DNA from 3 places in the Arthrobacter sp. StoSoilB19 genome. Region 2 is predicted to be linked to each of the others. Evidence: riboswitches for the same ligand, from Rfam matches in the RefSeq annotation. Region 2 holds a riboswitch; each other region holds the start of a gene.
The links. Region 2 has a riboswitch for thiamine pyrophosphate ahead of thiC (phosphomethylpyrimidine synthase ThiC). Riboswitches for the same ligand answer to the same signal wherever they lie in the genome.

Region 1 (10,097 bases), 1.5 Mb from region 2:
AAGTCCGGTCCATCGAGGCCGGCCTGATCCGCATCATGGGCAGCCCGGAGGAACTCGAAGCCGTCCGAATGGAGGCCGCCACGTGATGCATGTTGTCCTGGCTGTTACAGCCGTCATCTTCTCGCTTGCTGCGGCCGGTGCCATCATGCGGATCGCCCGCGGCCCGTCATTGCTGGACCGGGTGCTGGCGGCCGACGTCCTCCTGGCCATCCTGGCCGGAGCCCTGTGCATCGACATGGCCGTGAACCGGCACCTGAACAACCTCATGCTGGTGGTGGCCATTTCCATCATCGGCTTCATCGGGTCCGTCACCGTGGCCCGTTTTGTGGCGGACCGAAGGGTGAAGCCCGATGAATCCTGACTTGTCCGGTCCCGACGGCTGGATCGACGCCGTCTCGGCAGTATTCATGGTGGTGGGGGCGCTCATGTCCCTGGGCGCCGCCATCGGCCTGCTCCGCTTCCCCGACCTGCTGAGCCGCATGCACGCGGCCACCAAACCGCAGGTCCTGGGCCTGTTCCTGCTGCTGGCGGCTATTGGACTGCAGATGCGGACGTGGTGGGTATGGCCCGTCCTGGTGGTTGCCTGGATCTTCCAGCTGCTCACCGTACCGGTGTCCGCGCACATGGTGGGCCGCGCGGGGTACCGCACCAAGCACCTGCACCGGGAGCTGCTCACGGCCGACGAGCTGGAGGCCGTGGTGCAAAAAGCCGCCGCCGAGGCTGCCCGGAAAGACAGCCCCGACGGCGGCGGGTAACGCCGGGAGCTAGACGATGTCCTGCGACTTGGCGAAGCGGGTGATGGCGCGCTGGGTGCCGCGGTTGGCCAGCACCTGGATGATGGCGCTGACGGACGCCGAGATCAGCGCGAAGGTCAACGCCGAACGCAGGCTGGTGGGGACATCCTCGTTCTTGCCGGTGGGGGCTTTCTGCCCGGTGGTCTTCTCCCAGATGGTGTTGACCAGCTTGGTGCCGGCCAGGCCTGCGCCGAGGCTCACCCCGGTTCCGAGCAGCTTGATGAAAAGGTTCATTCCTATTACTCCTTGCGGGCGGAAAACGGACTGCCTCCAGCCTAGCCGTACGCCCGTGCCGGTCCGGGCAAGGCCGTGGCGTGCTGCAGGCGGGTTGTTGGACTAAATGGCTTGTTGGACTACTTCGCGGGCGGCTCGGTGCGGAACTTGATCATCTTGTGCGTGCCGTCGCAGTAGGGCTTGATGGCCGAGGCGCCGCAGCGGCACAAGGCAACGGTCCTGCGGTCGCAGGGCACCGCGTCCCCGGATGGGGTGACGATCTCGAAATCACCCCTGACGATCAGGGGCCCGTCCGGGCAGACCACGATGGAGCCCGCGGCGGATTCCTGGTCCATGTCCGATCCTGTTCCATGCTGTCCGGGTTTCATGCCTGCACCGCTTTCGTCGTAGTCATGCTGCGGCCGGCACGGCCGCCCGCAGCGATGATGCGCCGGCTTCCCATGAGGACATCAGATGGGCGGACAGCCGGCCGTCGAGGGCCATGGCGGCAGTGGCCCCAAACAGGACGTCCGCGAGGAGTTCCGGTTCGGCTTCGACGAGGCCGCCGGCGAGGTCCCGGCCTGCGATCTGCTCGTGGACGGCGTCGGCCTCCACATGCTCATCGAAGTAGTGGGTGACGTCCGCGCCGAAACCGTGCCGGCGGAATCCGTTGCCGTAGAACCGGTTGGGCTGGGAGGAGGTCATCTCGTAGATCGCCAGGTGGCCGGTGATGGCACCCCGGAGCCGCCGGTTCAGGCCGCACAGCGACATGAGGTTGACGGACGCGAGGGAGACGGCGGGGACGGCATCCACGTACGCGCCGTAGCTGACGTCGAGGCCCAAACCGCGCATGGTCCGGGCGAACAGCGCGCTGTGCATGCGCTCGGGGCGGCCGCCGCCGTATTCATCCGCCTGGATTTCCACCAGGGCCGCCTTGGGCCGTCCGCTGAGCCGCGGAATGGCCCATGTATGCGGGTCGGCTTCCTTCAGCTGGTACATCGACTTGTGGATCAGGAACTCCCGGAGCTGGTCCAGGCCCGCCTTCCTGGCGACGTAGCGGGAGACGCTGGGCCCGGTGTCCGTGGCTGCGAGGCCGAACAGGACGTCGGCTACCTGGTCGCTGGTCAGGGCACCGGCAGGCAGTTCGAAGTCTGCGGCGGCCTGGTGCGCGGCGGTACGGAGGGCTGCCTCAAACGGTGCCTCGACCAGCTGCCGGACCCGGATTAACGCCGGCTCCCACTCCCAGTCGTCGGAGACGCCGGCCAGGCCGGAATAGTGGAGCTCGTAGAGGCAGAAGAGGGCCAGCTGGATGTCCTCGTCGCCGATGATGTCACTAGTGCCGGCCACCTGCCGTGCCGCGAGGTGGTACAGCCCGTCCAGCCCCGTCCCGGCTTCGGCCGGAGCCTGCGCAAGGAGTGCGAACAGGGCGTTGCTGAGGGGGCCTCTGGATTCCGGGATTCTCATGGTGCTCCTTGGTCTGCCGCGCTGGTGACGGGAACGAACGCGGGACCGCCCATGGTGACTCCCATGCCCTGTCCTCCTCGAAACCCGGGAACCAATATAGTAAGCATGATTACTAATAAAAGCTAAGCAGGCTTCCTGTTGGCGGCAGGTCAACCGGCGCCTAATCCCGCAGCGACGACCCCAGGATGTCGCGCAGCGCCTCAACCACCAGGTCATGGTCCTGCAGCTGCGGCAACCCGGAGACGGTCAGCGTGGCCACGGCGCCCACGCCGGTGACGTAGATCGGAAAGGCGCCGCCATGGGCTGCATACCGGGATTGGTCGAACCAGGCGTTGTCCTCGATCCGGCCGCCGCCCAGCCGGCCGCGAAGCCCCACCAAAAGTGACGGCACCTCGTACCGGGCGGCAGTGCGCTGCTTGGCGCGGATCCAGTGCCCGTTGTCCGGCGTGGCGCCCGGGAGCGCGACGTGGAACAGGACCTGCTCGCCCTTGGTGATGTCGATGGCGATGGGAAGGGACCGCTCCTTGCCCAGCTCCACCAGGAGCAGGCCCAGGTTCAACGCGTCATCCAGCGAAAAGCCGGGGAACTGGAGCTCCCGGACCTCCGCCTCGATGCGGGCGATCGACGCTTCCAGTGACCCCTCCAGCTGGGCGTCGGCGGAATCAGGATCGAATCCGGTCACATCCGGTGGAATGGCGCTCATGGCCCTCAATCTACCCCCGCCAGGTGTAAACTTGACCACGCCCGGAAGGGCAGTTCAAAAAGCCTTACCCATCCAAAAGCACCACTAATAACGACAGGGGAGCGCCGCCGTCGGACATCCTGGCACAAGCCGGGCACCGCAGGTGGGCGCTGAGAGTGCGGACAGCCGCAGACCCTCGAACCTGATCCGGTTAGTACCGGCGCAAGGGAGTCGAGTTCTCAAAGTGCCGCGGCTGCACGGCAACAGCCGTCAGCCGGGTCCACTTTCCCCTCCTGTTTCCCAGGAGGATCACATGAGTACTGCAGCAATCAAGAAGACCACCAGTAAGTCCTGGCGCGTCGTGGACATCGTGGTCGCCGCGCTGGTGGCCATCGCGGGCGGCGTCATTTTCTGGGCGTGGGACCAGGGAGCAGCCGCGCTTTCTGCCCCCATGAATGCCGCCTACCCGCCCCTGACCGGGCTGCTGGCGGGCGGCTGGATGATTCCCGGCGTGCTGGGAATGCTGATCATCCGCAAGCCCGGGGCCGCCCTGTTCTGTGAAACCGTGGCCGCCACCGGGGAACTCCTCATGGGTTCCCAGTACGGTGCCTCGGTCCTCTTCTCCGGCTTCATCCAGGGCCTCGGCGCGGAAATCATCTTCGCCATCTTCGTCTACCGCAAGTTCAACCTGCCCGTCTCCCTGCTGGCAGGCGCCGCGGCTGGATTCTTCTGCGGACTGAATGACTCATTCGCACCGTGGGGCTGGAACATCGCCTACTCCGGTGCGGACAAGCTGGCGTACATCGTGCTGACCACCCTCTCCGGCGCCATTCTCGCCGGCGCCCTGTCCTGGCTGGCCACCCGCGGCCTGGCGCGTACCGGCGTGCTGAGCTCCTTCGCTTCGCGCAAGGCCGCCACGGAGCCTGTCTTCTCCTGATGGCACCAGCCCAGCGTGACGGCGGCACCGTCCGCCCTGCCGCCGTCACAGCCCGGGGCTGGGGATGGCGGCACGCCGGCAGGGCCAAGCCTGCCGTCCATGCGCTTGACCTGGACATCAGCCCGGGGGAGCGGGTGCTCCTGCTCGGCCCCTCGGGCGCCGGGAAGTCCACGCTCCTGCACGCGCTCGCAGGGGTGCTGGGGGACATCAACGACGACGGCGGCGAGGCGGGGGACGCCGACGAGTCGGGTTCGCTGCTGGTTGACGGCGCCGTGCCCCGCGCCCAGCGCGGGCGCGCCGGACTTATGCAGCAGGACCCCGAGACGCAGGTGGTCCTGTCGCGGGTGGGGGACGACGTCGCCTTCGGTGCCGAAAACCTTGCCGTCCCACGGGAAGCAATCTGGGCGCGCGTGCACGAGGCGCTTGCCGACGTCGGACTGTCCCACCTGCCGCTGGACCACCCGACGTCGGCCCTGTCCGGCGGGCAAAAGCAGCGCCTGGCGCTGGCCGGCATCCTGGCCATGCGCCCGGGCCTGATCCTCCTGGATGAGCCAACCGCCAACCTGGACCCGGACGGCGTGTTGGAGGTCCGCGATGCCGTGGCGCGGTGCCTGGACAAGACCGGGGCCACGCTGGTGGTGGTGGAGCACCGGGTGTCCGTGTGGAAGGACCTGGTGGACCGGATCGTGGTCCTGCAGCCGGGCTCCGCCGCGGATCCTGCCGTACTCCTGGACGGGCCGCCGGACCAGGTGCTCACGGAGGCGCGGGCCATGCTGGCCGCCGCCGGTGTGTGGGTCCCCGGCTACGTCCCGGCAACCCGTGCCCGGGCGGTGGTCCCGGCCCCCGGCACGGGAAACCTCCTGCTCGCAGCCGAACAGTTGGCAGTCGCCCGCGAACGTCCCCGACGCAAGGGCTTAAGGAAGATTCCGCCGTCACCGGTCCAGGAAGGCCTGGCCGCGCAGGTGCGCGCCGGGCAGGCGCTCGCCGTGACGGGTCCCAACGGCGCCGGTAAGTCCACTTTCGCCCTGACCCTGGCAGGGCTGCTGGAACCGGTGTCCGGAAAGGTCTCCGCCACCATGGACCTGAGCCGCGGTGCCGGCATTGACCCGTACCGGTGGAAGGCGGATCAGCTGATTTCCCGAGTGGGGACGGTGTTCCAGGAGCCGGAGCACCAGTTCGTGACCGGCAGGGTGCTTGACGAACTGCTGTTCGGCCCCCGGCACCTGGGCCACGGCGGGGATCGGGTGGACGAACTGCTGGAGCGGCTGCGGCTCACCGCGCTGGTGGACGCCAACCCCTACACGCTCTCCGGTGGCGAGAAGCGGCGGCTGTCCGTGGCCACCGTCCTTGCCGCCAGCCCGCAGGTCCTGGTCCTGGATGAACCCACGTTCGGGCAGGACGCCAACACATGGGCCGAGCTGGCGTCCTTCCTGTCCGAGCTCCTGGATGCCGGCACTGCCGTGGTGTCCGTGACCCATGACGCCGAATTCACCCAGGCCTTGGGCGGGGCCGAACTGCGGATGGCCGCGGCGGAAGCGGTGGCGCCATGAGGCAGCAACTCACCCTGGGCGGCAACCATGCCCTCCTGGTCCGCGCCAATCCACTAAGCAAGTTCGCTGCCGTCCTGCTGATCACCGCCGTCCTGGCGCTGTCCATCGACTGGGTTTCGGCGTCCGTGGCCCTGGTCTTTGAGCTTCTGCTCTTTCCCCTGGCCGGGCTCACCCTGTCCCTGCTGTGGCAGCGCGGCTGGCCGCTGATCCTTGCCGCTGCCGTGGGTGGCTGGAGCACCTCCATCCTGGCCCCGGACAGCGGCCGGATCCTGCTCGACGCCGGGATCTGGTCCATGAGCGAAGGTTCCCTGCAGCTGGGCATCGGCTTCCTCCTGCGCGGCTTTGCGATCGCCCTTCCGGCCGTGCTCCTGATGAGCTGCACCGATCCCACGGACCTTGCCGACGCGCTGGCGCAGAAGGCGCGCCTGCCGCACCGCTTTGTCCTGGGAACGCTCGCCGCGATGCGCCTGGTGGGGCTCATGGCTGAAGAATGGCAGACCATCGGGATGGCCCGGCGTGCGCGTGGCGTGGGTTCGCGCGGCAGCGTGGCCCAGCGGGTGAAGGCCACGCTGGGCCAGAGTTTCGGGCTGCTGGTACAGGCCATCCGCCGCGCGTCCCGGCTTGCTGTGACCATGGAAGCCCGCGGTTTCGGCGGCGGCAACCGGACCTGGGCCCGGGAATCCACGTTCAGCGCGCTGGACCTTGGGGTGGTGGCCGGCGGTGTCCTGGTGGCCGGCCTCGCGCTATTTGCTGCCCTGGCCGCCGGGACCTGGAACATGGTGTGGCTGGGCAGTTGATGTTGGCGGTCCGGCCCAGGTGATTCCTATCGCATGCAGTGGGTAGAGGCTTTCCCGATGCCCCATACCAGTGGCCGATCAGGGCCCGCGTAACTCATCTATGATATATTTGCGGATATGACGCAGGAGACCGCTGAGCACGTTGCCGCCATGTTGAGGGATGCCCGGAGCGAGAAGGGCTGGACCCAGGGCCAGTTGGCCGCCGAGCTCGGCACCAGCCAGAGCGCCGTTGCCCGGATGGAGCAGGGCAAGCAGAACCTGAGCCTGAAGATGATCCAGAGGCTGGAAAAGATCTTCGACCGCAGCATCGTCAACGTCGGCAAGCCGCAGATGACGCACCTGCGGGTGGAGGGCGGCCGTACCCTCTCCGGTGCCGTGGATGTCAACAGCAGCAAGAACGCCGGCGTCGCCCTGCTGTGCGCCAGCCTGATCAACCGTGGCACCACCGTGCTCCGCCGGCTGGCACGGATCGAGGAAGTCAACCGCATTGTCGAAGTGCTGACCAGCATCGGCGTCGAGTGCACCTGGCTCAACGACACTGACCTGCGTCTTCGCCGTCCCGCCGTCCTGGACCTGGAAGCCATGGACGTTGACGCGGCGCGCAGGACCCGCAGCGTCATCATGCTGCTGGGTCCCCTTCTGGATGAGTCGCGGGAGTACCGGCTGCCCTACGCCGGCGGCTGCGACCTCGGCACCCGCACCGTGGAACCGCACATGCAGGCGTTGCGCCAGTTTGGCCTTGCCGTGGAAGCCACGGCCGGTTTCTACACGGTCCAGGCTCCGCCGGCGGACGCGCAGGACCGCTCCTTCGTCCTCACCGAACGCGGGGACACCGTCACCGAGAACGCCATCATGGCCGCGGCGCACCGGCCGGGAACCACCGTGATCCGCAACGCCAGCCCCAATTACATGGTGCAGGACCTGTGCTTCTACCTGCAGATGCTGGGCGTCACCATCGAGGGCGTGGGCACCACCACCCTGAAGATCACGGGCCGGGCCGACATTGACGCGGAGATCGAGTACTTCCCCTCCGAGGATCCCATCGAGGCGATGAGCCTCATCACGGCCGGCATCGTCACCAATTCCGAGGTCACGGTGCGGCGGGTGCCCATCGAGTTCATGGAAATCGAGTTGGCCACCTTGGGCCAGATGGGGCAGAAGCTGGAAATTTCGGGCGAGTACATGGCCCGCAACGGCCGCACCCGGCTGGTGGACGTGACCACCAAGCCCTCCGAGCTGCATGCCCCGGAGGACAAGATCCATCCGATGCCGTTCCCCGGGCTGAACATCGACAACCTGCCGTTCTTTGCCGTCATTGCCGCGAACGCCGATGGCCAGACCATGATCCACGACTGGGTCTACGAGAACCGGGCCATTTACCTGACAGAGCTGAACAGGCTTGGGGCGCAGGTGCAGTTGCTGGATCCGCACCGGATCTACGTCAACGGGCCCACCAAGTGGCGCGCCGCCGAGGTGGGCTGCCCGCCTGCACTTCGTCCGGCCGCCTGCCTGCTGCTGGCCATGCTCGCCGCCCGGGGCGTATCCGAACTGCGGAACATCTACGTGATCGAGCGTGGCTACGAGGACCTGGCGGAACGCCTGAACACCATCGGCGCCAAGGTGGAGTACTTCCAGGACTAGCATTCACGGTTCGTCATGAATCGCCGGGGCCCCTCGAATGCCGGACAAGTATCGCAGAATGTTCGTATGCGTACTTTTGGCGTAGAGGAGGAACTCCTGATCGTTGATCCGGAGTCCGGGGAACCCCTTGCCCTGGCCGACGCCCTCCTGGCCGGCCACCGCGTTGCGGCTGACGATCTTCCCGTGGACCCGGAGGTCCACCACTCCGGAAAACAGGCGGATTACGACGACGAGATGGGCTTGAGTGCCGAGCTGAAGCTTGAGCAGATCGAGACCCAGACCCGTCCGTGCCTCGAATACGGGAGCCTGCTCGAACAGATCCGCGCGGGCCGCGCCCTGGCGGACCAGGCCGCCAGGAAGCATGGCGCCAGGGTGGCGGCCCTCGCCACCTCGCCCTTGGCCTCCACCACCCACACGACGCCCGACCCCCGGTACGCCAAAATGCTGGAGCGCTTCGGCCTCACCGCCCAGGAGCAGCTGACCTGCGGCTTCCATGTGCACACGTTCATCGAATCGCCCGAAGAGGGCGTGGCGGTCCTGGACCGGATCCGCGACAAGCTGGCAGTGCTGACGGCCCTGAGCGCCAATTCACCCTTCTGGAACGGCGTTCCGACCGGGTTTGAAAGCTACCGCACCCAGGCCTGGAACCGGTGGCCCACGGCGGGCCCGGCCGGTATTTACGGGACGTACCCTGCCTACCGGCGCGTGGTGACGCGGCTGCTGGAAAGCGGCGTCATGCTCGATGAGGGCATGCTGTACTTCGACGCCCGGCTGTCCCGCAACCACCCCACCGTCGAGGTTCGCGTGGCGGACGTCTGCCTTCGTGCCGAGGATGCAGCGCTCATTGCCGTGCTGGTTCGGGCGCTGGTGGAATCCGCCAGCAGGGAATGGCAGGCCGACGTGGATCCTGCGCCGGTTCCCACCGTCCTCCTCCGGATGGCCTCGTGGCAGGCCAGCAGCGCCGGGCTAAGCGGTGAACTCCTGGATTTTGGGAATTTCCGGCCCGCACCGGCCGCGGACGTGGTCCGGTCCCTGGTGGATTACCTGGCTCCCGTCCTGTCCGAACAGGGGGAGCTGGCACTGGCACGGCAGGGGGTGGAGGACATCATCGCCCGCGGAACGGGAGCCGCCGAACAGCGCCGCGCCCGGGACAAGGCGGTGGCGGGACCGCCCCCGGAGGACATGGGGTTCGGCGCCGTGGTGCGGCAGGCCGTCAACGTGACCATGCGGGATGCCCTGGACCTTGCTGACGTGGAGGGCACGCCCGAACTGCTGCGGGTCCGCCAGAGCTGACCTTCGACGCGCATATCCATTCCCGACGCGCAGATTCCTCCTCGCGGCCCATATTTGGTGCGCGCCAGGGAATCTGCGCATCGAAAGGAGGAAGCGCGTCGCCCGGACCCAGAGGAGCTAGGGCTTCCCGCGCGGCTAGATCTGCTTGAGTGCCTGTTCCAGGTCGCGGAGGAGGTCCTCCGGGTCCTCGAGCCCTACCGAGAGCCGCACCACGCCGTCACTGAGCCCAATGGCGGCGCGCCCTTCCGGCCCCATGGCGCGGTGCGTGGTGGTGGCGGGGTGCGTGATCAGGGACTTCGAATCACCAAGGTTGTTGGAGATGTCGATGATGCGCAGCCCGTCCAGCAGTGCGAAGGCCGCTTCCTTGCCGGAGCGCCCGCCGGAGGGAGCCAGCTCAAGCGTGAGGACCGTACCGCCGGCGCTCATCTGCCGTGCCGCCAGGTCGTACTGCGGGTGGGACTTGAGCAGCGGGTACTTCACCCAGCTCACGGCGGGCTGTTCTTCCAGCCACTCTGCGAGCCGGAGCGCCGTGGCGGAGGAATGGTTCACGCGCAGACTCATGGTCTCCAGGCCCTTGGTCAGGACCCAGGCGTTGAACGCCGAGAGTGCGGGCCCGGTGTGGCGCATGAGCTGTTTTACGGGACCGTCGATGAACTCCTTGGTGCCCAGGATGGCGCCGCCCATGACCCTGCCCTGGCCGTCGATGTGCTTGGTGCCGGAGTAGAC
Region 2 (10,097 bases):
GAACTTCACGGGCATCGTGCTGTCCAAGCTCGACGGCGACGCCCGAGGCGGTGCCGCTCTTTCAGTCGCGTCGGTCACCGGCAAGCCGGTCATGTTCGCCTCCACCGGCGAAGGCCTGGACGATTTCGAACTCTTCCACCCGGACCGGATGGCCTCGCGCATCCTGGATATGGGCGACATCCTCACCCTCATCGAACAGGCCGAAAAGGCCTGGGACAAGGATGAGGCCGCCCGGATGGCGAAGAAGTTCGCCGACCAGGAAGACTTCACCCTCGAGGACTTCCTGGCCCAGATGCAGCAGATCCGCAACATGGGCTCCATGAAGAAGATGCTCATGATGATGCCGGGTGCACAGAACATCCGGCAGCAGCTGGAACAGTTCGACGAACGCGAGATCGACCGCGTCGAGGCAATCGTCCGCTCCATGACACCGCACGAGCGGCTGGCGCCGAAGATCATCAACGGTTCACGGCGGGCACGCATCGCCCGTGGTTCCGGCGTCCACGTCTCCGAGGTCAACGGCCTGCTGGAGCGCTTCGCCCAGGCCCAGAAGATGATGAAGAAGATGGCCCAGGGCGGCATGCCGGGAATGCCGGGGATGCCTGGCCTGCCCGGCGCCGGCGGCGGTGCCCGGAAGAACGCCAAGAACGCGCCCAAGAAGAAGGCAAAGTCCGGCAACCCGGCCAAGGCTGCCCAGGAGCGCAAGGAAGCGGAAGCCCGCCGTGCCAACGCCGCCAAGGCGCTGCCTACGGGCGCCGCCTTCGGCCAGCAGGGCGGGGACTTCGACCCGTCCCAGCTGAACCTCCCCAAGGGCTTCGACAAGTTCCTGGGCAAGTAGCAGTTCCCCGGCAACGCAGCGTCAGGTGTCGTTTTGACCTCTCAGAACGACACCTGGCGCTGCTTGCTTGGGATGTCAGTGCCGTGGAATAGGGTTGGGACATGTTCAAGCAGAGGGTAGTGTTCGTGCACGGCGCCGGAACCTTCGGTGCCGCCGCGTGGCCGCGCCAGCACGGCATGGCACTGTCCTATGACGCCCTGTTCCTCCGCCGCCATGGCTTTGACGTCCTCGCGGAGCCACTGGAGTCGTCCTTCGCGGAGGACACCGCCATCATCCTGCGCTCCCTTGCCGATGACGGCCGCGGCGCCGCCGGCGGGCATGTGGTGGCGCACTCCCAGGGGGCGATCGCGGCCATGATGGCCGCCGTCGAACGTCCGGACCTGGTCTTCTCATTGACGCTGGTGGAACCGGCCTGCCTCTCCCTGACAGCGGAACTCCCGGCCACTGCCGCCCACATCAGCCTCATGCAGCCCCTCTTCGACGTGCGCCACCAGCTCAGCGACGAAGACTTCCAGCGCGAATTCGTCCGGCGGGTCTTCGCCACCGACCTCCAGCAGCCCGCCACCACGGAAGAAAAAAGGTCCGCCCGCAGGCTGCGGCTCCAGGCCCCGTCATGGGAGGCGCCGCTGCACATTGTTCCCGGGGTGCCCACGCTGGTGCTGACCGGTGGGTGGGAACCGCTCTACGAGGAAATCGCCGGGTACCTCCGGGAGACCGGGGCCCTGCACCGCGTTGCCGCGGGAGGACACCGGCCCCATGACTCCCCGGACGGGGACCGGGCCATCCGGCAGTTCATCAGCCAGGTCAGCCGGAGCCAGCCGGCCCGCGCGTCCTAGCTGTCAGCAGGCACCCGCAGTTCCGGCAGGTAGACCTTGCCGCCGGCTGCCAGGAACTCCTCGCTCTTCCCGCGCATCCCGGCCGCAGCATCGGCCAGTGCCGCCTGCGCCTCCGCGGAACCAAATTCGTCGCGGATGTCCTGGCTGATCCGCATGGAGCAAAACTTGGGCCCGCACATCGAACAGAAGTGCGCCGTCTTGGCAGGCTCAGCCGGCAGCGTCTCGTCGTGGAACGCCTCAGCCGTCACCGGGTCCAGGGACAGTGCGAACTGGTCCCGCCAGCGGAATTCGAACCGCGCCTTGGACAAGGCGTCGTCCCGTTCATGCGCCCCCGGGTGCCCCTTGGCCAGGTCCGCCGCGTGCGCGGCGATCTTGTAGGTGATCACGCCGGTCTTCACGTCGTCCTTGTTGGGCAGGCCCAGGTGTTCCTTCGGGGTGACGTAGCACAGCATCGCGGTGCCGTAACGGGCAATCTCAGTGGCACCAATCGCTGAGGTGATGTGGTCATAGCCCGGAGCAACATCTGTCACCAGCGGGCCCAGGGTGTAAAACGGGGCCCCCTTGCAGAGTTCCTGCTGCCGCTCGACGTTTTCCCGGACCAGGTGGAAGGGAACGTGGCCGGGCCCCTCCACCATGACCTGCACGTCGTACTCCCACGCGCGCTGGGTGAGCTCGGCGAGCGTGTCCAGTTCCGCGAACTGGGCGGCGTCGTTGGCGTCCGCCGTCGAACCGGGGCGCAAACCGTCGCCCAGGGAGAAGGCAACGTCGTACTTCGCGAAGATCCCGCACAGCTCATCGAAGTGCGTGTAGAGGAAGTTCTCCTGGTGGTGGGCCAGGCACCAGCCGGCCATGATGGAGCCGCCGCGGGACACAATGCCCGTCACCCGGTTGGCGGTCAGCGGGACATAGCGAAGCAGCACGCCGGCGTGGATGGTCATGTAGTCCACGCCCTGCTCGCATTGTTCAATGACGGTGTCCCGGAAGATTTCCCAGGTCAGCGCGTTGGCCTCGCCGTTGACTTTCTCCAGGGCCTGGTAGATCGGCACGGTGCCGATCGGGACGGGGGAGTTGCGGATGATCCATTCCCGCGTGGTGTGGATGTCGTCGCCGGTGGACAGGTCCATAACGGTGTCGGCACCCCATTGCGTGGCCCACTGGAGCTTGTCCACCTCCTCCGCGATGGAACTCGTCACGGCCGAGTTTCCGATGTTGGCGTTGATCTTCACCAGGAAGGCCTTGCCGATGATCATCGGTTCGGACTCCGGATGGTTGATGTTGTTCGGAATGATGGCGCGGCCGGCGGCCAGTTCGCTCCGGACCAGTTCCACATCGCAGTTCTCGCGCAGCGCCACGAAGCGCATCTCCTGCGTGATGACGCCCTGCCGGGCATAGTGCATCTGGGTCACCGTCCGGCCGTCGACGGCGCGGCGGGGCACCGGCTGCGCGCCCTTCCACTCCGCGGAGGCGGCGCCGCGGCGGACGGCCGAGCGGCCGTCGTCGAGCAGGTTGCGTTCCCTGCCGCTGTAGGCCTCGGTGTCTCCGCGCGCCACGATCCACTCCGCGCGGAAGGGCTCCAGGCCGCGGACGGGGTCGCTTCCCGGCCCCGCCGTCCGGTAGGTCCGGAACGGTGCGTTCGGCTGGCCGTTGGGCGATGGCTCCAGGGCAATTTCCGTGACGGGTACCCGGATGCCGGACCCGGCGTCGTCGATATAGGCCAGCGAATGCGACGCCAGGGACCGGGTCACTTCGGACTGGTTCACCTGGGGCGTGGAGCCGGCTCCGGAACCCCCGGTGGACGGCAGGTGGGCAGGGTTCAACTGGGTGTTTTGCGTACTCAAGGGAATACTCACTTCCTTCGCCGGCATTACCCGGACAGGTTCAACGGTCGCAGGCTGCGTCAGCCCGATCTCAGCCCCTGCAAGGGCTCCCGTGTGGTCAGAGAAGAAGCTACCACAGGCCCCCGGAAGGGCGGTGTCACATTTGCGGGTGCTAGCCTGACCGGGCATCGAAAGGAAGCCCGATGGCAGACATCATCTACTTTCGCGGACCCGTCCTGGCCGCACCGGACCGGGTACGCCATGGACTCTGGTCGGTGGACGGCAAGCTCACGTTCAGCCGGCCCGCTGCCCCTCCGGCGCGGGAACTCGACGGCTGGGTGCTGCCGGGGTTCGTCGACGCCCACTGCCACATCGGCCTGGGTCCCGACGGCCCGGTGGAACCCGCCATTGCCCGGGAGCAGGCGCTGGCTGACCTCAACGCCGGAACCCTGCTGGTCCGCGACGCCGGCTCACCTGCCGATACCCGCTGGATGCAGGGCGGCCGGGACTTCCCGGTACTGATCCGTGCAGGACGGCATGTGGCCCGCACACGCCGCTACCTGCGCGGCTTCGCGGCGGAGGTCGAACCCGACGGGCTCGTGGAGGCCGTGCGGAAGCAAGCGCGCGACGGCGACGGCTGGGTCAAACTGGTGGGCGACTGGATCGACCGGAGCGCCGGCGACCTTGCGCCCTCCTTTCCTGCCGCCGTCGTGCGTGACGCTGTGCAGGCTGCCCATGATGAAGGTGCCCGGGTCACGGCACATTGCTTCGCCGAAGACACCCTGGACCAAATGCTGGACGCCGGCATTGACTGCATTGAGCACGCCCCGGGGCTGCTGCCGCGCCACCTGCCCCGGTTCGTGGAGCAGGGCGTACCGATCGTGCCCACCCTCATCAACATCGCCACCTTTCCTGATATCGCGGAGCAGGCGGACGCAAAGTTTCCGCGCTACGCCGCCCACATGCGTGCCCTGTGGGAACGCAGGCTGGAACGGGTGGCGGAGGCCCATGCCGCCGGCGTCCGGATCTTTGCCGGCACGGACGCAGGCAGCGTGATCCGGCACGGCAGGATCGCAGATGAGATCCTCGCCCTGCACGGGGCCGGCCTGCCCATGCATGCGGCCCTGGATGCCGCCTGCTGGGCAGCGCGTGCGTGGCTGGGCGCTGACAACCTGGAGGAAGGCGCGCGGGCCGACGTCGTGGTGTGCCGGGACGACCCCCGGACCACCCCGGACACGATCACGGCGCTGGAGCACGTGGTGCTGGGCGGCCGCATCATCCGTTGAGTTATTTGGTTCCGCTACTTGGAATAAATTGAAGCTTCAAGTAATTTTAATATGTGACAGGCCGCCGAAGTGACGGCCTCCAACACAAGGAGCCTTCAAATGACCGACGCAGCCAGCAGCCAGGATCTTCTTCCTGCCGACCTCGCCATGGGCACGGTAATGCTCAAGGTGGGCGACATGAAGGTCATGACCGACTACTACCAGCGCGCACTGGGCCTGGAGGCGGTGGCGGAGCAGGACGGCGGGCTCTACCTGGGCAGGCTCGGCAGGCCGCTGGTCCACCTGGCGCCGGCCCCCGGGCTGCACCTTCCCGGCAGGGGAGAGGCCGGCCTGTTCCACACCGCCCTATTGTTCGAGGACCAGGCTTCCCTGGCGGCCACCATCGCCACGGCAGCCCAGTACGAACCCCGGTCCTTCACCGGCAGCGCCGACCACCTGGTGAGTGAGGCCTTCTACTTCACCGACCCCGAGGGCAACGGCATCGAGCTGTACTGGGACCGGCCGCGCAGCAACTGGTCCTGGAACGGGACGGACGTGGTGATGGACAGCCTGGCGCTTCCGCCGCAGCGCTACCTGGAGCAGCACCTCACTGAGGAATCCCTCGAAGGCCAGCGGCGGACGTCCGCAGGCGTGGGGCACGTCCACCTCCAGGTTGGCGACGTCCAGACCGCCAGGGACTTCTACGTGGGTACCCTGGGCTTCGAGAAGACGGCGGGCTGGCATGGGCAGGCCCTGTTCGTTTCCGCGGGCCGCTACCACCACCACATGGCCATGAACGTCTGGAACAGTCGCGGCGCCGGCCCCCGCAAGGACACCCTTGGGTTGGGCGAGGTGCTCATCGAGGTTCCCTCGGGTGACGACGTCGGGGCGCTGGCTGACCGCCTGAGGGTCGCCGGGGTGCCCGCCCACCACACCGGCGCGGAGCTCCGGTTCGAGGACCCGTGGCGCAACCGGCTCCGGGTGGCAGTCCGCTGACCGGTGCTCCTGCACGGGCCGTGCGCCAGTGCTGACGGGCCAGTGTTGGGGCTCGCGGGCTCCGGCCCGGCGCGTTTGCCGGCGGGCGCGCAGCAACTAGGCTGATTCCGTACGGCCGGGCTGCAACTCCCGGCACGCAGCTCCGCCAACGGAAGAAGGGCACCCGCCATGGGCTTCACTGAGATCTTCGTCGCCACCCATGACGCCGCGCTGAAACGCGCCGGCATCCTTGACCAGGGAAGCGGCTCCGCGGCGGACAGCGGGCCCGGGGGCCAGGCGGTGCGGATCCAGGGCATCAGCGACTTCGAAGTCGAACAGCTGGGCGATCTTGCCGGGACTGCCGTGCACGCCGGCGGGGCCGACTATGAGCTGACCATGGTGGACGTCGCCAGCGATTCGCTCCTTGCCGTGCCGCCGGCCATGGTCCGTGCGCTGGCCGACCTGCTCTCCTATGAAACCGAAGGCGAAGGCAATGTCCTTGACGACGTCGCCGAACAGTGGGCCGGCCAGGAGGATATGCCGTTCGACGCCGGCCAGGCCCGGAGCTACCTTCAGCAGGTGGCGGAGTTGGCCGCCTCGATCGACGATTCCGAGCGGACGGGACTGTACGTCTGGTCGGCCTGACCCCGTGATGCCGGTTTCGGCCGTCCTCCGCCTCCACAAGGGCCGGCCGCGGCGCCGGCGCGGTGGCCCAAGTCGAAATAACGCCGTTCATCTGGCACAATAAACAGGTACTCGATCTGCGTGGCCCCTCTCTCCACGTCCGGATCCTGTCCTTCGAACCCGCAAGTACGGCCCGCCCCACGGGTGCAGAAAGCCGGGTTCACCCCTTTTCTGAAACAGGAGTGACCACAAAAGTGGCCGTAAAGATTCGCCTTAAGCGCTTCGGCAAGATGCGCGCCCCGTACTACCGCATCGTCGTTGCGGACTCACGCACCAAGCGTGACGGCCGCGCCATCGAGGAGATCGGCAAGTACCACCCCACCGAAGAGCCCTCGTTCATCGAGGTCAACTCCGAGCGTGCGCAGTACTGGCTCTCCGTCGGCGCCCAGCCGTCCGAGCAGGTCGCCGCGATCCTGAAGATCACCGGTGACTGGCAGAAGTTCAAGGGCCTGCCGGGCCAGGAAGGCACCCTCAAGACCAAGGTCGCGAAGGAAGCCTTTGTTGCCCCGGAGAAGGGCTCGGTCATCATCCCGGAAGCCATCACCAAGAAGGCATCCAAGTCTGACGCTGCCGAGGCCCCGGCCGACGCCGAAGCTGAGACCACCGAGGCTGAGTAGATTGCTGGCAGAAGCGCTGGAACACCTGGTCCGCGGAATCGTCGATTCCCCGGATGACGTCAAGGTCAGTTCGAAGAGCAACCGCCGCGGGGACACCCTCGAGGTGCGCGTTCACCAGGACGACCTTGGACGGGTGATTGGCCGCCAGGGCCGCACCGCCCGCGCATTGCGCACCGTGGTGGCAGCACTGGCCGGTGGCGAACCGGTGAGGGTCGACGTCGTCGATACCGACCGCCGCCGCTGAGCGCTCGGCAACATTCAGTTTTTGCTCCGGCCCCTTCACCGCCAGGTGGAGGGGCCGGAGTGCTTTGACCAACATGGTGCTTCCACCGGAACCACCACAACCCGGAACAGAGGAACAGATGCAGCTTCAGGTGGCACGGATCGGCAAGCCGCACGGCATTCGCGGGGAAGTCACCGTCCAGGTGCTGACGGACGCTCCGGAGGACCGCTTTGTCCCGGGAACGGAATTCGTCGTTGAGGACGCCGCGGCAGGACGGCTGACCGTGCGGAGTGCGCGCTGGAACAAGGACATCCTGCTGCTCGGTTTTGAGGAGGTGGCGGACCGCAACCAGGCTGAAACCCTCCGCGGCGCCAAGCTGTTCATCGAAACCGAAGAACTGGACGGGGATGATGACGAGGGCTGGTACGAGCACGAGCTTGTCGGCCTGGAGGCCCGGGTAAGGGCGCAGGTTGTGGGCAAGGTGACTGCGCTGAACACCATGCCCGTGCAGGACCTTCTCATGGTCACCACCCCGGACGGCAAGGAAATCCTCATCCCGTTCGTGGAGCAGATCGTGCCTGAGGTGAATATCGAGGAAGGCTTCATCCTCCTCACCCCGCCGGACGGACTCTTCGAACTCAACACCGACGAAGCCGCTGCCCCGGAACCGGAAAGCAGGGACTAGATGCGCATCGACGTCGTCAGCATCTTCCCTGAATACCTCGCCCCGCTTGAACTCTCGCTGATTGGCAAGGCCCGCCACGACGGCATCCTGGACCTGCACGTCCATGACCTGCGCAGCTTCACCACGGACAAGCACCGCACTGTGGACGACACCCCGTACGGCGGCGGCGCCGGAATGGTCATGAAGCCCGAACCCTGGGCCCAGGCACTCGCCGCCGTGGCGGAGGAGCGGCCGGATCCGCAGCGCAAGCCGGTCCTCATCGTCCCATCCCCGGCCGGCGAGCGGTTCACCCAGGCCCTCGCCTATGAACTGGCCGAGGAACAGCACCTGGCGTTTGCGTGCGGGCGGTATGAGGGCATCGATGAACGGGTCATCGAATGGGCGCAGGAACACTTCACGGTCCGGCCTGTCAGCCTGGGCGACTATGTGCTGAACGGCGGGGAAGTGGCCGTCCTGGCCATGGTGGAAGCCATTGGCCGCCTGCTGCCCGGTGTAGTGGGCAATCCCGAATCCCTGGTGGAGGAATCCCACTCGGACGGACTCCTGGAATATCCGGTCTACACCAAGCCTTCCATGTGGCGTGACCGCGAGGTGCCGCCGGTGCTCCTGAGCGGCAACCACGGCAGGATCGCCCAATGGCGGCGCCACGAGCAGTACCGCCGCACAGCGGCGCGGCGTCCGGACCTCCTGGAAGGGTTCGACGCCGGCAGCCTCCCGCGTGCCGACCGCACCGAATTGCACAACCTGGGGTATGACATCGTGGATGGCAGGCTGGTCCGCCGGCCGGAAGCGGCAGCCGCGCCGCAGGATTAGTGCCGGGCGAATTGGCGTAACCCTGCCGCTGTGGCAAAATTAACCCTTGTGTCTGCTGGGTCCGCACCTGCCACAGGGGGTAGCGCGGCCAACAGCCGGACAACCGGCCCCGTCAACCCTTGAAGCGGCCGGACTATTTTACTTCGGCGGTGAGACCCGGCCTGCCTTCCGGCAGCCGGACTTGCCCGCCGTGACCCAAAGTGAATGACCTGTGGCGTTCACCAGGAGTGCAATCATGCATATTCTCGATTCCGTCGATGCAGCCTCGCTGCGCAACGATGTTCCCGAGTTCCGCGCCGGCGACACCCTCAAGGTGCACGTGAACATCATCGAAGGCAAGAACACCCGTGTCCAGGTCTTCCAGGGCTTCGTCCTGGGCCGCCAGGGCGACGGCGTGCGCGAAACCTTCACCGTTCGCAAGGTCTCCTTCGGTGTCGGCGTGGAGCGTACCTTCCCGGTGCACTCCCCGATCATCGAAAAGATCGAGGTTGTCACCAAGGGTGACGTCCGCCGCGCCAAGCTGTACTACATGCGTGCACTGCGTGGCAAGGCCGCGAAGATCAAGGAAAAGCGCGACTTCAGCTCCGCCAAGTAAGTAAGTTCTGCCCGGACTTACGGCCAGGCTGGAGCGCGGCCGTACCCGGCATGCGCCGGAGCAATGCACCAGCGCCAGGATACGGACCATGCACCAGACAAAACGCCAGCCCCGCAAAATGGGCTGGCGTTTTGTTTTACTGGCCCTGCTCCTCGCGGTGGCCATCAGCGGAGTGGTCCGGTCCCTGTGGCTTGACGTCTACTTTATCCCCTCGGATTCCATGGAGCCGCTCCTGCAGGGCGGGGACCGGATCCTGGTGTCACGCACGGACTTCCAGTCCGAACCCATCCGGCACGGGGACGTCGTTGTCTTCGATGGCCGTGGCAGCTTTGCACCGTTGAACAGCGGCAAGGGTCCGCTGCCGGACGCAGCCGCTGCCGCCATGCAGTGGCTCGGCCTGACCGGCAGCGACACAACCTACGTCAAACGGGTCATCGGCCTTCCCGGCGACACGGTGGCCTGCTGTGACGCCGGCGGCAAAGTCACCGTCAACGGCACACCCATGGATGAGCCCTACATTTTTTCCGGCGACGCGCCGAGCACGCAGAAGTTCAGCACCGCGGTTCCGGAGGGCAGGCTTTGGCTGATGGGGGACCACCGCTCGGTGTCCGCTGACTCCCGCAGCCTGCTCGGTGCTCCCGGCGGCGGACTGGTTCCGCTGGACAGGGTGATTGGCCGGCCGGTCCAGATCCTTTGGCCGCTTGATAGATTTGCTCCAGTAGCACGGCCGCCCGCAGCGGGGCCGACAA
Region 3 (10,097 bases), 340 kb from region 2:
ACCGGCGTCCAGGAGCAGGAGCTCGCCGGCGTGGATGCGTCCGGTGTTGCGGGTCCAGTGCAGCACGGTGGCGTTGTTGCCGGATGCTGCGATGGTGTCGTAACCCAGTTCGTTGCCCACTTCGCGGGCGCGGGCGAAGAAGGCTCCCTCCACCACCCGCTCGCCGCGGGCATGCGTCAGTGCCCGCGGAAGGGCCTTGACCACTTCTTCGAAGCCTTCGACGGTGGCCGCCACCGCGATCTTCATTTCCTCGATTTCCCACTCATCCTTGAGCAGGCGCAGTTCGGAAAGGGCCTCACTGAGCTTTTCGTCCAGGGCATCAAGGACGCCAAGGTCCAGGTTCTCAGGGTCCCTGGCCGTGTTGTACCGGGCCGTGTCCACCAGTGCGTCAATGTTCTCGTCCACTTTGCGGACCAGGCGGATGGAGATTCCGCCGATCTCCGGGGCGCCCACATCCTTGGTGATGGCCGTTTCCAGTTGGTCGATGTGCGCGGTGGCCAGTCCCAGGCGGGCCTCGAATTCCTCCAGGGTGGGGCGGGCCCCAATCCAGAACTCGCCGGAGCGGGAATCGGCGTAGAACTGTTCGGTGTCCCTGCCGGCCAGCGGCCGGAAGTACAGCGTCGCGCGGTGGTTCCCGCCGTCGTCGCCCGTTCCTTCTGCCACGGGTTCCAGGATCAGGACGGCATCCGGTTCGTGGTCCAGGCCCAGCCCGGTCAGGTGGGCGAAGCCGGAGTGCGGGCGGAAGCGGTAGTCGCAGTCGTTGGAACGGACTTTCAGGGGCCCCGCGGGGATGATCAGGCGTTCGCCGTTGAACAGGGCGGAGATCGCCTTGCGCCGGGCAGCGGCGTATCCGGCGACGGCGTCCCGCTGCGGAAGCTCCTGGCTGGACGGCGCCCAGTTGCTGGCCATGAAGGCCTTGAAAGCGTTGGAACTGGGCCGCTGCGAGCGGTTGTTGACGCGCTCCTCCAACGGCTGGGAAGCAGAGTTCTGGGTGTTTTCGGCATCGTTCACGGCACCATCGTCTCACCAGCATCCCGGCTAAGCGAACAGGACAGCCGGGTCCCGGGGCCGTGGTCCACTACGCTGGACCAGTGAGGATTGACCTGCATGCCCACTCCAATGTTTCCGACGGTACCGAAACGCCCGCCGATGTCATGGCGTCGGCCGCGCGTGCCGGCCTTGATGTGGTGGCCCTGACCGACCACGACTCCACGGCAGGCTGGGCGGAGGCGGCAGCGGCCGCAGCAACCTGCGGGGTGGCACTGGTACCGGGCATGGAGGTTTCATGCCGGACGGAGGAGGGCATCAGCGTCCACCTGCTGAGCTATCTGCATGATCCCACCCATCCCGGCCTCCTGGAGGAAATCACCAAGGCCAAGGATTCCCGCCTCACCAGGGCCGAACGGATGGTCACCATCCTGGCGGAGGACTACCCGCTGACGTGGGATGACGTGATCCACCACGTGGCACCCGGCGCCACCCTCGGACGGCCGCACATCGCAGACGCCCTCGTCGCGGCGGGCGTGGTGGAGGACCGTTCGGAAGCCTTCGCCTCCATCCTCACCTCCCGGTCCCGGTACTTCATCCCGCACTATGCTCCGGACCCGGCCACCGCCGTCGAACTTGTCCGTGCCGCCGGCGGCGTGCCCGTGTTCGCCCACCCTGTGGCGTCCGCACGGGGACGGATCGTGGGGGAGCGGACCTACCGCGACATGATCGACGCCGGGCTGGCCGGCCTGGAGATCGACCACCGGGACAACCCGGAAGAGGGCCGGGACTTCCTGCGCAGGCTCGCGGCCAAACACGGCCTGCTGATTACCGGTTCCTCCGACTACCACGGCACCGGCAAGCCCAACCTGCTCGGCGAAAACCTCACGGCACCCGACATGCTCGCGCGGATCGAGGCACTCGGCACGGGAGCCGCCGTCGTCCGGCCCTAGCTGGGCTGGAACGAGGCAAGGGTGGCGTGCGCGCCCAGCCGCTTGGCCATGATGTCAATGGCGGGCTGATTCTGGTCCACGCACACGAACTTCCGGCCAAGCTTGGCGGCAACGGCCCCCAGCGTTCCGGAGCCGGCGAAGAAGTCCAGGCACCAGTCACCGGGCCGGCTCGAGGCGGCCACCACCCGCCTGACCAGGCCCTCCGGCTTCTGCGTGGGGTAACCGGTCTTCTCCTTGCCGGTGGGTGAGACGATGGTGTGCCACCAGACGTCGGTGGGCAGCTTTCCCAGCTCGCGCTTGGCAGGCGTTACCAATCCAGGCGCCATGTACGGCTCGCGGTCCACCTCGGCGCTGTCGAAGTGGTACTTCGCCGGGTTCTTGACGTACACCAGGATGTTGTCGTGCTTGGTGGGCCACCGGTTTTTGGCCCGCGCGCCGTAGTCGTAGGCCCAGATGATCTCGTTCAGGAAGCATTCGCGGCCAAAGATCGCATCAAGCATCACTTTGGCGTAGTGCACCTCGCGGTAGTCCAGGTGCAGGTAGAGGGTTCCGTCGTCGGCCAGCAGGCGCCATGCCTCCACCAGCCGGGGTTCCAGGAAGGACCAGTAGTCGCTGAACGCGTCATCGTAGCGGTGCAGGGCGCCCTTGATGGTGTCGTAGGAGCGGCCCTTGAAGCCCACGCGGTCCCCGCTGCCGCCGGCGTTAACCACCATCCTGGTTTCCTGGCGCAGCTGCGGCCTGCCCGTGTTGAAGGGCGGGTCCACGTAAATCAGTGTGAAGGCGCCGTCCGGCAGCGTGGGGAGGTACTCCGCGTTGTCAGCGTGTACCACCAGGCTGCCGCCGTCCGGCGCCCAAACAGTGTCAGTCATCGGGGCAGTTAGCCCTCTGACGTGCCAGGCTGCGTGCCCGTGTCGGCGCCTGCCACCACTTCGCCGTTGCGGCGGCGGGTGCGGGTCCGGGGCCTGCGGGTGCGTGAAGGCTGTTCGCCGCCCGTTGCGGGTGCGGCAGCCTCGGCCGCGGGAGCGGCGGCGGAGTCCGGCGTCCGACGGCGGCGCTCGCCGCTGCGCGCGGTGTCGCCGCCGCTGCGGCTTCCTTCGCTGCGGGAACCTTCGCGGCTGCCAGTGCGGCTTTCCCGCCCACGGCCGTCCCGTTCCCGGGACCGGCCGCCGTCGCGGCTGCCGCTGCGGCTGTTCTTCTTGCCGGTTTCGCCCAGGTCCTCAAGCACCTCGGCGTCGACGCCAGCCAGGGTCCGCTTGTCACGCGGCAGCCGGCCCTTGGTCCCCACGGGGATGTCGAGGTCCGCGAAGAGGTGCGGCGAGGAGGAGTAGGTTTCGACAGGTTCGGGCACGTTGAGTCCCAGCGCCTTGTTGATCAGCACCCAGCGGGGAACATCGTCCCAGTCAACGAACGTGACAGCGGTGCCCTTGTTGCCCGCGCGGCCGGTGCGGCCCACCCGGTGCAGGTAGATCTTTTCGTCTTCCACGCACTGGTAGTTGATCACGTGGGTGACGTCCTCGACGTCGATGCCGCGCGCCGCGACATCGGTGGCCACCAGGACGTCCACCTTGTTGTTGCGGAATGCCCGCAGTGCCTGTTCACGGGCGCCCTGCCCCAGGTCACCGTGGATGGCAGCGGCAGCGAAGCCGCGGTCCACCAGTTCCTCGGCCACCTTTGCGGCGGTGCGCTTGGTCTTGGTGAAGATGATGGTCCGTCCGCGGCCGCGGGCCTGCAGGATGCGTGCCACCACTTCGATCTTGTCCATGCTGTGCGCACGGTAGATCAGCTGGCGGATATCGCGCTTGGTCAGGCCCTCGTCCTCGGGGTCCGCTGCGCGGATGTGCGTGGGCTGGGTCATGTAGCGGCGGGCCATGGCGATGACCGGACCGGGCATGGTGGCGGAGAACAGGAGCGTCTGGCGAACTGCGGGAGTTGCCGCGATGAGGGTCTCGACATCCGGCAGGAAGCCAAGGTCCAGCATCTCGTCAGCTTCGTCCAGCACCACGATCTTGACGTTCTTCAGGCTCAGGTGCTTTTGCTTGAAAAGGTCGATCAGCCGGCCGGGGGTACCCACCACAACCTCGACGCCCTGCTTGAGGGCCTCCACCTGGGGCTCGTAGGCGCGGCCGCCGTAAATGGTGGCGATCCTCGCGTTGCGCTTCCGGGAAGCGGTCACCAGGTCACCGGCCACCTGCACCGCCAGTTCGCGGGTGGGGACGATGACCAGGGCCTGCGGGGCTCCCGGGACGGCCAGCTTGGCGTAGCCGGGGTCGTCCTGCCCGATGACCCGCTGCAGTGCGGGGATGCCGAAGCCCAGGGTCTTGCCGGTGCCCGTCTTGGCCTGGCCGATGATGTCGTGGCCGCCCAGCGCCACCGGAAGGGTCATGGCCTGGATGGGGAACGGGTGGGTGATCCCGGCGTCAGCCAGGGATTCCACGATGTCCTCGCGGACGTTGTAGTCGGCAAAAGACTTCTCCGCGATCTCGTGCGGGGTCTCGTCGGAGATGATGGTTTCTTCCGGCTCGATGGTTTCCGTGCCGGTCTCATCGCTCAGGAGCTGGTGGGTATGCAATTCACTCACGGGGGAGTTTCCTTATTCATTTGGGCAATGGCGCTGCCTGCTCAACGGGCCGGCCAGGACTGGCCGTTCCGGAGCACGCTCAGGCGCGCAAGCGATTCCAGTGGAAGCCGATCGCGGGCTATCTAATGCTGGCACTGGTGACCAACGGGCAAATCTCAAGATCGCGTAGGGGCGGGCTTGTTGGTTTCAAATCAAGGAAATCAACGACCGGGCATCCATTTCTACCCTCTCAGTCTAGCTGCAAGGTCGCAGAAACACGTTTCGGCCCGCCTGCCGCGGCCGCCGCCGCTTACGGGATCAGCTCGAAATGGATCTCGCGGGTGGTGATGTCCGAGGAAACCAGCCGGACCCGGACCTTGGTACCCGACTCCAGCTCGCCGGCGCACCGGGCAGTGACCGCGGGCTCGGCAATCTGGATGATGCCCGAACTTCCGGTGCCGTTTCCGTTCTTCCCGTTGCCGTTTTTCACCGTCCCGGTCCCGTTTCCATTCCCGTTTCCGTTTTGCGGCCGGGAGCCGGAAATCACGATCGCATCGAACTCCTGCCCGATGTGGTTCAGCAGCAGCGCGGCCTCAACGGTGTCCAGGGCCAGTCGTTCCATCCTGGACGCGAGCTGGTCCGATCCGGCCATGATGCCCGGCAGGAGCGGCAGGGCTTCCCGCGCCCAGTCCGGAACATCCCCGCCATTGCTGAGGGCCTCGCAGATCACCAGCACAAAGCGGTCCACCAGGCGGCGGAGCGGCGCGGTGGTGTGGGCATAGGCCGCGCCGATGGCAGACTGCACGCCGTCCTCGGGGACCGTTCCGTCAAAGGCGGTATAGGAGGCGCCCCGGAACAGCATGCCGGCGGAATGCATGATGGCCAGCTGGCGGGGATCGGTGGGATCCAGGGAACGCAGGTATTCGCCGTAGCTGACTTCACCGTCCCAGGGCCTGCCCAGCACCTCGGTCTGCAGCCGGAAATGCTTCAGCGACCGTTCGTCCGGGGCGGGCATGGTGCGCAGGATTCCCACCTTGCCCTCCAGCATGAGCTGCGCGGCGGCCATCCCGGTCATCAGGGAAATCTGCGCGTTCCAGTCCTCCACGGGAAGCTGCGGTACGGCAGCAATGCGGTAGCCGCCGTCGGGCAGCTGGACAATTTCCTGCTCGGGCATGTTGAGGCTGGCCCCGCCGCGTTCCCGCTCCAGGGCCACCCGCTTCAGGCCCACCTCGCGGAGGAGCCGCAGCACCGGCGAGGCCGTCCCGGCGTCGAGGTCTTCCTGCGCACCCTTGTAGCTGAGCTTGTCGCGGCTGCGGACCCGCGCCCGCCTGACGCCCACCGACACAACCGTTGCGTCGCCGTCGAGCGTGAAGTCCCATACGAAAGCCGAACAATCCTGGCCCGGCAGCAGGCTTCCTGCCCCCTCGCTGATCACTTCCGGGTGCAGCGGAATCCGGCCGTCCGGAGCGTAGAACGTCTGGCCGCGGCGCCGGGTCTCGGCGTCCAGGGGACCTCCCGGCGCAACAAACGCCGGCACATCGGCGATCGCGTACATTACCCGGTAGCCGTTCCCGTCCGGTTCGATGAACACCGCCTGGTCCAGGTCCGTGGAGGAGGCCGGATCGATGGTCACGAACTGGACGGCGGTCAGGTCATAGGACGGAAGCCTCAGCGCTGCCACCGCGGCCCGGGCATCCGCCACTGCCTCAGCCGGGTACGGTCCCGGCAGTTCAAGTTCGGTGCGCAGCAGGCCCAACGCCTCTTCCAGGGCGTTCCTGTGGTCATGGACGTTTGGAGCCAGCCGATGATGTGACACAAAAGTCAGCGTAGCTCCAAGTCCGCCGATATGGCATCAGGCGGCGGCGGCGTCCAATGCGTCGAGGAGGGAGGCGGCAGCGGCGGCGGGATCGGAGGCCTCGGTGATGGCGCGCACCACCACGATCCTGCGCGCACCGGCTTCCGCCACCTGGTGGACGTTTCCGTGGTCAATGCCGCCAATGGCGAACCAGGGCACGGGGTCCGCCGCCTGCCGTGAGGCCTCGGCGGCATACTTCACCAGGTCAGTGCCCACGGCGGACCTGCCGGGTTTGGTGGGGGTTGCCCAGACCGGACCCACGCAGAAGTAGTCCAGCCCGGCTGGTCCGGCAGTTGCTGCCAGGGCGGCGTCCACCTGCCCGGTGGTGTGGCTGGAGAGCCCGATGGCGGCGTTGCCGTTGACCAGCGTGCGCGCCGCCGCCAGCGGCAGGTCCTTCTGGCCGATGTGGAACACCGGTGCCCCGGAGAGGACGGCGATGTCCGCACGGTCATTGACCGCCCACAGCTTTCCGTGCCGTACCGCGGATTCCTTCAGCACCGCCAGGAGGTCCAGTTCCTCGGCCGCCTCGATGGTCTTGTCGCGCAGCTGGATGATGTCCACGCCACCGGCGAACGCGGCGTCAACGAAATCCGCGAAGTCGCCGCGGTCCCGGCGCGCATCGGTGCAGAGGTACAGGCGGGCTGCCTTCAGGGCGTCGTTGTCCCGTGAATTGACGACTTCGGTGGCTGGAGCGTGGTGGCCGGCGGGAAAGGATGGGGTGGACACATTCATGCGTGCAAGCCTAGTTCCTCTAAACTGGGCTGGTACTGCGGGAGCCCGCGGCGGCTGTCACAAAGCGCCGGGCTGAGAGGGCGTCAGAGCCGACCGCTTGACCTGATCCGGTTAATGCCGGCGTAGGGAAGGAACCCACATGCGTACCCCCTTCACCCATCACCCCGGGTCCGCCCGCAGCTCCATTCCCTCCACCCTCCGGGCCGACGTTGCCGTCATCGGCGGGGGAGTGGTGGGGCACGGCATTGCCTGGGAGGCGCAGCGTTCCGGGCGCTCGGTGGTCCTCATTGATGACGCGCCCGGTACCGGCGCCAGCTGGGCGGCGGCCGGCATGCTGGCTCCCGTCAGCGAACTGCATTACCAGGAGGAAGAGCTCCTGGAACTGATGCTTGACGCATCATCGCGCTGGCCCGGGTTCGCCGCCGGGCTGGGCAGGGCAACGGGCGCGGATTCCGGATACCTGACGACGCCGACCCTCGCCGTGGGTGCCGACGCGGCCGACCGCCGGGCGCTGATGGACCTGCGCACAGTCCAGCAGGCCAACGGGCTGGCGGTGGAACCCCTGACCGTGCGGGAGGCCCGGAAGCGTGAGCCGCTGCTCAGCCCGGCCATTGCGTGCGCACTTGATACCCCGGCGGACCACCAGGTGGATCCCCGGCGCCTGGTGGCCGCCTTGCGGCTGGCCCTGGCCGGCGCGGCGCAGGAGCAGCCCCAGCTGGCGGTTGCCGGGGCAGTGGAAGGTTTTGCCGTGCCGGAGCGGGCAGCCGGGCTGCTGTGGGAGGGCGGAACGGTTTCCGGGGTCCGCCTGGCCGGCGGCGGCACGGTGCTGGCAACGGAGACCGTGGTGGCCAATGGCCTGCAGGCGGGGGCGCTTGACGGCCTGCCGGACGGCCTTGAGCTGCCGCTGCGGCCCGTGCACGGGGATATCCTGCGCCTTGCCGTTCCCCGCCACCTTCAGCCCTTGGTGACGTCAACGGTGCGCGGCCTGGTCCACGGCATCCCCGTGTACATCGTTCCCAGGCAGGACGGGACCGTGGTGATCGGAGCTACGCAGCGGGAGGACGCCCGCTCCGATGCCGTGAGTGCCGGCGGCGTCTACCAGCTGCTGCGGGATGCGCAGGCTCTGGTGCCCGCCGTCGCTGAACTCGAACTCCTGGAATGCACCGCCCGCGCCCGCCCCGGTACCCCTGACAACGCGCCGCTCCTGGGCCGGGTGCCGGCCGCTCCGGGCGCCGGGGGAGGACAGGCCGGGCACGTCCCCGGACTCATCATCGCCACCGGGTTCTTCCGGCACGGAGTCCTGCTCACTCCCGCCGCGGCGGCCATCTGCAGGGAACTGCTGGACGGCAGGGCCGATCCCCGCTGGGGTCCCTTCAGCCCGGACCGGTTTTCCAGGCCGGCAACGGCAGCAACAAGCCCCCACATCAAGGAGACTGCGTGAACATCACCCTTAACGGAAACCCGCACACGGTGGCCGACGGAGCTTCGATCACCACGCTGGTCAGCGAGGTCACCGGACGCCCGCTGGCGGACAACGGACAGGCGACCGACGGCGGGAAACTCGGCGTCGCCGTCGCGCACAATGCCCAGGTGGTGCCGCGCAGCCAATGGTTCGCCACCGCGCTCGCCGACGGCGACGACATCGAACTTGTTACAGCAGTACAGGGAGGCTGACGCCATGACCGAAACCAGCACCATCAACCCTGCAGGAAACGCCGGTGCCGGCGACGCCCTGGTGATCGACGGCGTCGCGCTGGGTTCCAGGCTCATCATGGGCACCGGGGGAGCGCCCAGCCTCGATGGCCTGGGCGCGGCGCTCCTTGCCTCCGGCACCGCACTGACCACCGTGGCCATGCGGCGCTACTCCACGGCTGAAACCGGCTCGCTGTTCCAGCTGCTGGTGGATCATGGAATCCGGGTCCTGCCCAATACGGCCGGCTGCTTCACGGCCAGGGACGCGGTCCTTACCGCGGAACTGGCCCGGGAGGCCCTGGAAACAGACTGGGTGAAACTGGAGGTCATCGCCGATGAACAAACCCTCCTGCCGGACGCCGTGGAACTGGTCGAGGCCACCGAGCAGCTGGTCAACCGCGGCTTCAAGGTCTTCGCCTACACCAACGACGATCCTGTGCTGGCCCTGCGGCTGGAGAACCTTGGAGCCACCGCCGTCATGCCGCTGGGTGCCCCGATCGGCACCGGCCTGGGGATCCTGAACCCGCACAACATTGAGCTCATCGTTTCCCGGGCCTCCGTGCCCGTGGTCCTGGATGCCGGCATCGGCACGGCATCCGACGCCTCCCTTGCCATGGAGCTGGGCTGCGACGCCGTGCTGCTGGCCACGGCCGTGACCCGCGCCCAGAACCCCACGCTCATGGGAGAAGCCTTCAAGCACGCGGTGATCGCGGGCAGGATGGCCCGGGCGGCCGGGCGCATCCCGCGCCGGGAGCATGCCCTCGCCTCATCCGCCATGGAAGGCCGGGCCGAGTTCCTCTAGGCATCGGCCATTCACTTAAAGGGCTGTGGCCACCACCCGCCTGGGTGGTGGCCACAGCCATATGCCTGGGAGCCTGCCAGCGACGGCTCAGCGCCGCAGGATCGCAGTGAGCCGTTCCGCATCATGGCGCGCCCGCGTACGGCCAAAATAGGCGACGGCGGCGATGGCGGCAGCAATGCCCAGAACGATGGGCAGGACCCAGGGAAGCCAGGTCAGCCCGGGCAGGTAGCCGAAACCGGCCGCCATCAGAATGATCCACACCAGCGCCGCAGCACCCGCGGCGACGCCGGCCGGAAGCGCCGCACCGTACTTGGCGTGCCGCTTGTCATTGGCCCAGACGACGAAGCCGCCGGCGACAGTGGCCAGCACCACGATGGACAGCGAAAGCATGGATCTCCTTGGAACCGGGGACTAGAACTGGCCGAAACCTACGCGCCGAACCTCTTCGGCACCGATTTCCACATAGGCCAGAGCGTTGCCCGGAACAATGATCAGGCGTCCTTTTTCATCCTTCAGGCG

Region 1: it holds a riboswitch for thiamine pyrophosphate, as region 2 does, so the genes downstream of both, LDO86_RS18640 (ECF transporter S component) here and thiC (phosphomethylpyrimidine synthase ThiC) in region 2, are expected to answer to the same signal.
Region 3: it holds a riboswitch for thiamine pyrophosphate, as region 2 does, so the genes downstream of both, thiO (glycine oxidase ThiO) here and thiC (phosphomethylpyrimidine synthase ThiC) in region 2, are expected to answer to the same signal.

What each region holds. Positions count from the first base shown of each region.
Region 1 covers NZ_AP024650.1:4,024,139-4,034,235, reverse strand. The annotation lists gene LDO86_RS18675 (Na+/H+ antiporter subunit E) at 1-86, shown strand, start outside; gene LDO86_RS18670 (monovalent cation/H+ antiporter complex subunit F) at 83-361, shown strand; gene mnhG (monovalent cation/H(+) antiporter subunit G) at 351-755, shown strand; gene LDO86_RS18660 (DUF4235 domain-containing protein) at 765-1,028, opposite strand; gene LDO86_RS18655 (CDGSH iron-sulfur domain-containing protein) at 1,148-1,363, opposite strand; gene LDO86_RS18650 (iron-containing redox enzyme family protein) at 1,419-2,471, opposite strand; gene LDO86_RS18645 (heme-degrading domain-containing protein) at 2,632-3,174, opposite strand; TPP riboswitch at 3,260-3,400, shown strand; gene LDO86_RS18640 (ECF transporter S component) at 3,467-4,090, shown strand; gene LDO86_RS18635 (ATP-binding cassette domain-containing protein) at 4,090-5,640, shown strand; gene LDO86_RS18630 (energy-coupling factor transporter transmembrane component T) at 5,637-6,437, shown strand; gene LDO86_RS18625 (UDP-N-acetylglucosamine 1-carboxyvinyltransferase) at 6,555-8,078, shown strand; gene LDO86_RS18620 (glutamate--cysteine ligase) at 8,145-9,371, shown strand; gene LDO86_RS18615 (O-succinylhomoserine sulfhydrylase) at 9,507-10,097, opposite strand, start outside.
Region 2 covers NZ_AP024650.1:2,557,754-2,567,850, reverse strand. The annotation lists gene ffh (signal recognition particle protein) at 1-838, shown strand, start outside; gene LDO86_RS11820 (alpha/beta hydrolase) at 940-1,674, shown strand; gene thiC (phosphomethylpyrimidine synthase ThiC) at 1,671-3,512, opposite strand; TPP riboswitch at 3,508-3,615, opposite strand; gene LDO86_RS11810 (amidohydrolase family protein) at 3,695-4,777, shown strand; gene LDO86_RS11805 (VOC family protein) at 4,877-5,752, shown strand; gene LDO86_RS11800 (hypothetical protein) at 5,921-6,376, shown strand; gene rpsP (30S ribosomal protein S16) at 6,610-7,032, shown strand; gene LDO86_RS11790 (RNA-binding protein) at 7,034-7,276, shown strand; gene rimM (ribosome maturation factor RimM) at 7,395-7,940, shown strand; gene trmD (tRNA (guanosine(37)-N1)-methyltransferase TrmD) at 7,941-8,753, shown strand; gene rplS (50S ribosomal protein L19) at 8,989-9,348, shown strand; gene lepB (signal peptidase I) at 9,437-10,097, shown strand, end outside.
Region 3 covers NZ_AP024650.1:2,901,201-2,911,297, reverse strand. The annotation lists gene LDO86_RS13330 (aminopeptidase P family protein) at 1-1,011, opposite strand, end outside; gene LDO86_RS13325 (PHP domain-containing protein) at 1,092-1,940, shown strand; gene LDO86_RS13320 (site-specific DNA-methyltransferase) at 1,937-2,809, opposite strand; gene LDO86_RS13315 (DEAD/DEAH box helicase) at 2,818-4,518, opposite strand; gene LDO86_RS13310 (RNB domain-containing ribonuclease) at 4,808-6,313, opposite strand; gene thiE (thiamine phosphate synthase) at 6,350-7,084, opposite strand; TPP riboswitch at 7,112-7,231, shown strand; gene thiO (glycine oxidase ThiO) at 7,224-8,525, shown strand; gene thiS (sulfur carrier protein ThiS) at 8,522-8,758, shown strand; gene LDO86_RS13290 (thiazole synthase) at 8,763-9,578, shown strand; gene LDO86_RS13285 (hypothetical protein) at 9,666-9,968, opposite strand; gene LDO86_RS13280 (DUF3107 domain-containing protein) at 9,990-10,097, opposite strand, start outside.